2 regions of the Halorhodospira sp. 9622 genome follow, and region 2 is predicted to be linked to the other one. Evidence: riboswitches for the same ligand, from Rfam matches in the RefSeq annotation. Region 2 holds a riboswitch; the other holds the start of a gene.
What was found. A riboswitch is a leader RNA that binds a small molecule or an ion and turns the genes downstream of it on or off. The one in region 2 is predicted to bind cobalamin.
Positions count from the first base shown of each region.

Region 1: it holds a riboswitch for cobalamin, as region 2 does, so the genes downstream of both, LRG07_RS09770 (ABC transporter substrate-binding protein) here and LRG07_RS04230 (TonB-dependent siderophore receptor) in region 2, are expected to answer to the same signal.

Region 1 covers NZ_JAJNRE010000016.1:34,077-38,375, reverse strand. Annotated here, with positions in the region: gene LRG07_RS09785 (HD-GYP domain-containing protein) at 1-105, opposite strand, end outside; gene LRG07_RS09780 (trans-aconitate 2-methyltransferase) at 223-780, shown strand; gene LRG07_RS09775 (HD-GYP domain-containing protein) at 782-1,957, opposite strand; cobalamin riboswitch at 2,197-2,370, shown strand; gene LRG07_RS09770 (ABC transporter substrate-binding protein) at 2,512-3,627, shown strand; gene LRG07_RS09765 (iron ABC transporter permease) at 3,620-4,299, shown strand, end outside.
Region 2 covers NZ_JAJNRE010000005.1:48,238-52,536, reverse strand. Annotated here, with positions in the region: gene LRG07_RS04240 (TonB-dependent receptor domain-containing protein) at 1-756, opposite strand, end outside; cobalamin riboswitch at 890-1,127, opposite strand; gene LRG07_RS04235 (cobalt-precorrin-6A reductase) at 1,227-1,982, shown strand; cobalamin riboswitch at 2,040-2,282, shown strand; gene LRG07_RS04230 (TonB-dependent siderophore receptor) at 2,437-4,299, shown strand, end outside.

The DNA.
Region 1 (4,299 bases), on a different contig from region 2:
TAGGTGCCCGTAGGCGTCCTCGATGTCGTAGGGCACGGGCTTTCCGAGCGCCAGGTCGTCGGCTTGAACGGTGGCCCGCTTGGTGGGGATGGCCCGCTGGTTCATGGTCTCAGGCTCGTTGTCCGGCTCCGACCATTCTACCAGCCTATGCGTGGGTATACGCCCGCGGAACGAACCGGCCCTGGGCGGGGCTGTGCGAGACTCCATGGAGGAACGGTGTTTTTGGAGGCGTTGATTCTTGTCGTCATGCTGGGGGGCATGCTGCTGATCGTCGGCTACACGGTGGTCACGGGCATCTCGCCGCTGCCCTCCACACGTCTGGGGCAGGAGCTGGTGATTGCTGCGCTACCGGCCGAGCTCGAGGGAACGGTGATCGAGGCTGGCTCTGGATGGGGCGGGCTTGCCCGAGCGGTGGGGCGACGGTGCCCGCGGGCCCGGGTGATCGGGTACGAGCTCTCGCCGCTGCCGTGGTTGTTCGCCTGCCTGCTGCAGTGGATCCGGCCGGTGCCCAATGTCGAATTCCGGCGCCGCGACCTGCGCCAGGTGTCCTTCCGTGATGCCCGTGCGGTGGTTTGCTATCTGCACCTTGAGGCGATTCGCGAGCTCGAGCCGCGATGGCGCCGGGAGTTGCCCGCCGGGGCGCTGGTGGTGAGCAACACGTTCCGCATCCCGGGCTGGCAACCGTGCGCCGTGCACCGGCCGCCCGTGCGCCTGGACGCCCCGGTCTATCTCTACCGGATTCCGCGGGCCTGTCGCGCTCGTTTGGACGTGTGCGGCTAGCTCAGCGGTGGCCGTGGCGCTGTCTGATCGCCTCGATCTCGGCGCCCCGGCGCAGGAAAGCCTCCACGCACTCCCCGCACAGCTTGCCCGCCTTTGCCTCGGCGCGCAGGGTCTCGGCAGCCTCGGCGAAACCCCAAGGCCGTTTGTAGGGGCGCTCGCTGGTCAGGGCGTCGAAGACGTCGGCGACGGCCACAATGCGCCCCTCCAGCGGGATCTGCTCGCCGCGTGCACCGGTCGGATACCCGCTGCCGTCAAGGCGCTCGTGGTGGTAGGCGACGATGTTGCGCATGATGGCCGCCCGCCGGTCCTCGCTCAGCCCCAGCTCCTCGGTCATCGCCAGCACCATGGCCACGCCGCGGCTGACGTGCTCGCGCATCTGCGCGAACTCCTCGTCGGTGAGCCGGCCGGGCTTGAGCAGGATGCCGTCGGGGACGGCAATCTTGCCCACGTCATGCACCGGGGCGAACTGATAGACCATCTCGATGTATTCGTCGCCGAGACCGTGAGCTGCGGCCAGCTCGAGAGCGATCAGTCGGCTGTACTCCGCCATCCGGGCGAGGTGGCCACCGGTCTCGTCGTCCCGCGCACGGCCGAAGGCCATGGCCGTGCGCGCCGCGCCGCGCAGGGTCTGCGTGGTGCGGATGGAGGTGATGGCGAGCAAGCGGGCCAGGTCGATGTAAGGCGCCAGCCGCTCGACGACGGCCTCCGAGAAGTAGCCCGGCCGCCGGGAGTTGAGGAACAGGAAGCCGAAGAAATTCTCGTCGTGCTGCAGCGGCAGGATCATCCCGGCGCGCAACCCGCTCTCGCGGATGCTGACGGTGTGCGGTTTCGGGCTGGGGTGTTCCCGGTAGTCGTCGATGATGCGCACCTGCGGCGCCTCGGCCAGGGCGCGCAGGGTGGGGGCCTCGCCCAGCCGGGTCTCGTAGTGATCCAGGGGGCTGGGAGCATCGCCGCCGGCGCCGTAGGTCTTGAGACGGTTGGCGTCCGGTTCGTAGATGGCGACGGCGATGCGGTGGATCGCGCCGCCGGGCAGCGCTTGGTTGATATGGCAGCGCAGGCGTTCAAAGCGCTCGCTAAGGCGCAGGTGCGGTTCCTGGTCGCTCAGCGGCAGGGTATCCAGCGCGTCGGTGACTATGTCACCCGCCTGGGGGCAGGGTGAATTCGCGTCTGTGCCCATGACATCTCCGTCGGGGGGTCGGGAGGGGTCGCGGGCGTCCATACCCTTCTTTGATACGGCGCAATTGTGCCATAAAGTTCGAGGTTGTGGCCATCGGCCCGGCTGGGCGCCCGATCGGGCCGCGTTGACAGCTGCCCCGAGCCGGCCGTAGAGTCCAGCCTCCCCAGGTGACCTGGCAGTTACCATCGCTGCCGGGGCCGTTCCCCGCCGCGTGGTCCGCCCGACAGCGCCGGGGACGGTCGGGAAGTCGGTGCGCACTGCGGCCCGGGCGGGCGCAGGCAAGGCCGACGCTGTCCCCGCAACGGTAGGCGAGAGTGGGCGCTGCATCGCCACTGCATCCACGGTGTCCCTGGCACCCGGTGCGGGAAGGCGCGGCGCCCGGGGTTCGACCCCGCTCGCGAGCCCGGAGACCGGTCTGGGGGTCGCAGCCACACGGCGGGGAACCGTGCGTGGCGGTGACGGTAGCTTCAGCCGCGCCCTGTCCCAGCGCCACGGCGTGCCCGTTTCCGACCCGCTCCCCGCATGGCGTACTGGATCCAGTGACTGGAGGAGCCATGCACCGCAATCCATGCATCGCCCTCGTGGCCGGGGTCGGCCTTATCCTCGGCGGGTGTGGGGATGCCCTCGACGATGATCCGGATGGAGGGGGTGCCCGGGAAACCCGTGAGGTTGAGGATATGCTCGGCCGCAGCGTGGAGGTCCCGGAATCGGCCAAGCGGATCGCCACGGTCAATGTCGACGCCTTCCGCATGGCGCTCCACCTGGGGGTTGAGGAGCGCCTGGTGGGCATCCCGAGCGATATGTACGGCTCGCGTTTCTCCGAGGCGAAGCCCATCGAGGTCGAGGCCTTCGGGCGCCTTGACGAGGTGGCCATGGTCGGCGGCGGCCAGCCCGGTTCGGAGTTCAGTGCCGAGCGGGTGCTCGCCACGGAGCCGGATCTGTTTATCTACTGGGCCTTCAGCCGCGGTGATGACGATCAGGCGATGGCCGAACAGGCAGAACGCTACGAGCAACAGCTGGGCGTACCGGTGGTGGCGCTGAACACCCTGGGCCGGGAGCGGGCGTCGCAGGAGGCCGTCGAGGAGCAGATCGAACAGGCCTACCGGCTCCTCGGCGAAGTGTCCGGTCGCGAGGAGCGGGCCGAAGAGCTGCTCGATTTCTACCACGCCACGGTCTCCGCCGTGCAGCAGCGGGTCGCTGGCGAGCAGCCGCCTCGGGTCTATCTGGCCCACCGGCGCAATCTCTACAACCACGTCTCCTTCTACTTCCCCGTCGAGCTGCTCGGTGCCGAGATGGTCACTGCCGGCCGTGCCGGCGACGATGGCGAGGTCAGTGCCGAGGAGCTGCTGAGCTGGGATCCCCAGCATATCCTCCTCCACACACCGTCCCGAGCGAGTCGCGTGGAACGCGCCGAGGTGCTCGACGATGAGCGCTTGTCCGGTGTAGCAGCCATCGAGGCGGAGCGTATCCACCGCTTCAAGGGCACCTACATGGGCTGGGACCTGGCGACGGGGTTGATCGATCTGGTGCACATGGCTCGCGTCCTCTACCCGGAGGCCATGGCAGGCGTCGATCTCCGCGACCGCGGCGAGGAGATTCTGGAGGTCTTCTACGGCGACCCCGGTCTCTACGACCGGCTCATGGAGCTCAGCAGCCTCGAGGATGGCTGAGTTGACCGTCGGCACCCCCGTCCGGCCGGCGCCACCGCGGGGCCTCATTGACGACTACACGCGCGCGAACCGGGCCAAGACGCTGGTGCTGCTCGGCCTGGCGGCAGCCCTGGTGGCTACGGCGGGCTTTGGCTTGGCGCTGGGCCCGATGGGCATCCCGCTGAGCGAGGTGGTGCAGGCGCTGGTGGCTCGCCCGCTCGGGGCGTCGTGGGTCAGCGCGCAGACCGAGAACGTGGTCTGGAACATCCGCCTGCCGCGCCTGGCCACCGCGATGGTGGCCGGCATGGGGCTGGCGCTCGGCGGCGTCATCCTGCAGAGCCTGCTGCGCAATCCCATGGCCTCGCCGTTCACCCTGGGGATCGCCTCGGGAGCCTCGCTGGGGGCGGCGCTGGCGATCATTTTCGGCTTCTCGGCCTTCGGTGTTTACGGCATCGTCGGCAACGCCTTCCTCTTCGCCATGGCGGTGTCCCTGCTCATCCTGCTCATCGGGCAGTGGAAGGGGGCGACGCCGATGAGCCTGATCCTCGCCGGCATCGCCCTGATGTACTTCTTCGGGGCGACCACGACGCTGCTGATCTACTTCGCTGATGCCGACGCCACCCGAGAGGTCATGTTCTGGAGCGTGGGCAGCCTCAGCCGCGCCGACTGGGAGAGCTTCGTATTCATCAGTGC
Region 2 (4,299 bases):
CTCGCCTTGCGAGCGCATGCCCGTCGCGAAGAGTTCAGCACCACCGTTCAACCGATGGCTGAAACGGCCGCTGAAGCTGGTATTTTCAAAGCCGTCCGGGTCTTCATCCCCCGTTTCGTCGAGAACGTTGATTCCGTCCGTCTCGTAGTGGCTGGCCGAGAGCGCGTAGCGGCTCGCCGCGGTCCCGCCGGAGACGCCCACGCCGAATTCATGGGTATTGAATGAGCCGGCGCCGCCGAAGGCGCGGAAGCGCGGCGGCCCCTCCTCCCCCTCGCGGGTGAAGATCTGCACCACGCCGCCGATGGCATCGGCGCCGTAGACACTGGTTCTCGGCCCACGCACCACCTCGATGCGGTCGATCTCGGCCGGGGGCAGATACTGCCACGCTGCCCCGCCAAGTGTTGCCGAATTCATCGGCACCCCATCGACCAGCAGCAGGGTGTGGTCCGGGTTGGTGCCGCGCATGAAAAGACTGGTGTTTTTCCCGAAGGGACCGTTCGTCGTCAGGCTCGTCCCCGCCCGCCCCTGCAGCAGGTCCGAGACCTGCCGCGGCTGCTGGCGGTCGATCTCGTCGCGGTCAATCACGGAGACGGAGGACAGGGATTCGTCGACGGTCTGGGTCATTCGGGTTGGCGTGACCACGAGGGGGGCAAGTTGCGCCGACTCGCCGTCGGTATCGGCCATGGCCGGGACGCTGCTCACGATCAGGCCGGCCGCCACGCCCGCGGCGACCCGGCTGGTGGTGTTGCTGGACATATTTTCCTCCCTTCCGCGCGCCACCCGCACGCGCGTCGGTTCGGTTCCACCGCAGGGAGGAGGACAGAAATGGGGGGAGGGATCGCGCTTGCGCCCGGCAAACGGAGGCCTGCCCCGGTCTGCCGCCTCCCGCGGCACCTGGGTTCCCTCAGGCCGGTCTCCGGGCTCGTGGGTGGGGTCGGTGACCCCGGGCGAATCGCCTTCCCGCAGGGCCCGCCGCCGAACGACGGCGCCTTGCAGTGGCTTTGTGATCCGCCCCCCACCTACCGTTGCGGGGGCAGCGCCGGACTCGCCGCTAGGTGCGGCTGAACCGGTCTTCCCGTTTCACCCCGCCGCTGCTCGCGCGGGGCACCTGAGGAGCTTGGTACTCTAGGCAGCCTGGGCCCCGCCGTCAAACCGCCGCACCCCGACGTCCAAAGGAGACGTGATGCACCGCCACCGACTGGCACAGACCACTGCCCCGGCCCGCCATGGCGCCTGAGCCGCTGCGTGTCCTGCTCCTTGGCGGTACCGGCGAGGCGCTGGCACTGGGCCAGGCGCTGGAGCAGGAGCCCGGGATCGCCGCGGTCTATTCGGTGGCCGGGGTGACTCGCCGCCCCCGCCTGCCCCGCTTGCCGGTCCGTCGCGGCGGATTCGGGGGCGTTGCCGGACTGGCCGGGTACCTGCGCCAGCACGGTGTGCACTGCCTGGTCGATGCCACCCACCCCTTCGCCGCCGGCATATCGGCCAACGCGGCGGCGGCCGCCCGGCAAACGGGGACAACCCTGCTGGCAGTGCGTCGACCAGCGTGGCAACCGGGGCCGGACGAGCAGTGGCACCGGGTGGCCGATATGGCCGCCGCCGCCCAAGCGCTGGGTCCGCAGCCGGGCCGGGTGCTGCTGACCATCGGCAATCAGGAGGTCCCGGCCTTCTGCGCCGCGCCCCACCACCACTACTGGATCCGCTGCCTGGAGCCGCCGGAGCGGGTGCCGCCCGGAGCCCGGATCCTCTTCCAGCGCGGGCCGTTCCACTACGCCGACGAGTGCCACCTGCTCCGCGAGCACGGCATCGACACCCTGGTCACCAAGAACGCCGGCGGGGCCGCCACCCGCAGCAAACTCGATGCGGCCCGGGACTGCGGAGTCCGCATCGTGATCGTCGAGCGCCCGCCGGACCCGCCGGAGGCGGAGGTGGCCATCGACGTCGAGCAGGCGCTGGCGTGGCTTCGCCAAAAGCGGCAGGCCTGACAACCATCACTCTTTCCATGGATGAGTGGACGTTTACAGATCCAGGGGCGGCTGCTAACGTCCTTCGCGCTATTGGGTGCCCGCCGAGGACGCTGCGCCTCGCGGGTTAAACGGGAAGACCGGTCCAGCCGCACCCAGCGGCGAGTCCGGCGCTGCCCCCGCAACGGTAGGTGGGGGGCGGATCACTAGGCCACTGCAAGGCAACGTCGTTCTGCGGCGGGCCCTGCGGGAAGGCGATCTGCCCGGGGTCATCGACCCCACCCACAAGCCCGGAGACCGGCCCATGGCCAACCGGAAGACCGCGGGAGGCGGCGTGCCGGGACCGGGTTCCAGTGCTCACGGCGATTAGCCATTAGCCGTGCCAGGCTGCACGCAACTCGATCCCCGATTCGCTGACTCCCCGCGGTAGGCATTCACGAGCAATCGCGCACGGGCGGTGCGTGAAGGAGTCAGCATGGCTAAAGGAAAGCCCGTCACTCGGGCGTTGATGAGCGCCGCAGCGCTGCCCCTGATGGCAGCCCCCCAGGTCCACGCCACCGAAGAGGCCCCCACCCTCCTGCCCGACCTGACGGTCACTGCAGCCACGCGCACCGAGCGCCAGGTCGAACATACCCCAGCGGCGACGGAGATCCTTACGGCGGAGCAGCTCCAGCGCAGCGGTGCTGCCACACTCGGGGAGGCGCTGCGGTCGGAGTCCAGCATCTCGGTCGCGGCGGACGGAAGCAGCACCTCCATTCGAGGTGGGAACCGCAGTGAGACACTCTACCTCGTTGATGGTCGAAGACTTCTCGTACACACCAGAAATGTCTTGGACCGCATCCCTGTCAGTCATGTCGAGCGCATCGAGATCGTCAAAGGACCAGGAAGCGCCACTTACGGCTCTGATGCCTTGGCTGGCGTGATCAATGTCATTACTCGCCGTCCCGAACCGGGTCTGGAAGGAGGTGTAGAACTACAGACCGGCGCTCCGACAGATGCCGATGGCGGCGAGCGGCACCAAGGGGCTGCCTACCTGGGCGGCGGCACGCAGGATACGCGCTTCAGGCTCTTCGCTGATGCCGTGGAGCAGAGGGCGCACTCAGAGGAAACCACCTCCCGACCAACTGTGAATGGCGATGCTGTATCCCCTCAGACCTTTGATCGGGACCTCCGCCCTTCGGCCGACGTTTACAACCTCCGTGCCGGCCTCACCCACTGGTTCACAGAGGATTTCCATATCGACCTGGAAGCCGCGTTCATGCGCGAGGAGCGCCAAGAGCGCTACGTCCACAGGCCGCCAACGGAAACCGGGGATGGAGGTACCGCAAGGCAATTTGCCGTCGAGCAAACCTCAGAGACCCAGCGGCGTGACTTGGCAGCCAAAGCGGAGTGGCTACCCACCGAAACCCTTCAGTTGCGCTACCAGATCTACGAGAGTCGACGGGAGATGGAGCGGGCCAACGCATTCCTTGATCCTGAGGCCTTCGGATTTGACTCTGCCGAAGACAGCGAGTTCGCGCCGCGAGAGCCGAAGAACATCCTACGTGTCAATGAGTTGAAGGCACAGTGGCAACCTATGAGTCGCCACACAGTGACAACCGGATTCGAACACCAGCAGCAGGTTGATAAAAACCGCGTTCCTGACGACGAGCCTCGCGAGGAACAGTGGATCGCAAGCCCCTTCGTGCAGCATGACTGGCAGATCACGGACCGCCTTCAGCTGATCTACGGCGCGCGTCACGACGAGACCTCGGAAGACGACAGCGGCACTTCCCTTCAGGCCGGCGCCGAGTACCGCCTCGCCCCGTCGGCCAGGCTGCGAGCCCATTACGCGGAAGGGTTCAAAATGCCGGACCTGAGGCAATTGCATATTGACGCACGGAACCCCCGGGGGGACCGCGTCCTCGGCGCACATGTCACCGAACCCAGCGTGGACAAGGAGCCCCATGAACTCGCCGCGGAAAGCAGCCGCAACTTCGAGGTCGGCATCGCGGGCGACCTGGATCTACAAGGGGATATCACAGCGTTCTACGACGTTGGACTCTTCTACACCGAGTACGACGACCGCATCTCCCAGGTTCCCGAGACAAATCAGTACAGAACATTCAGAAACGTCGAGGACGCTCGGACCCAGGGAACCGAACTCCAGTTCGGCGTCGCCTTCGACCCGCAACTGGAGCTGAGCCTGGCGGCCACCTACCTCGACGCCATCGACCGCGACAGTCGGGAGACCCTTCCCGATACCCCTGAATGGACGGCGGTGGCGAAGGCCTTGTGGACCCCGACGGACCCACTGGAGCTCCAGCTGCGGACCCGTTACGTGGATGAGGTCCGCGCT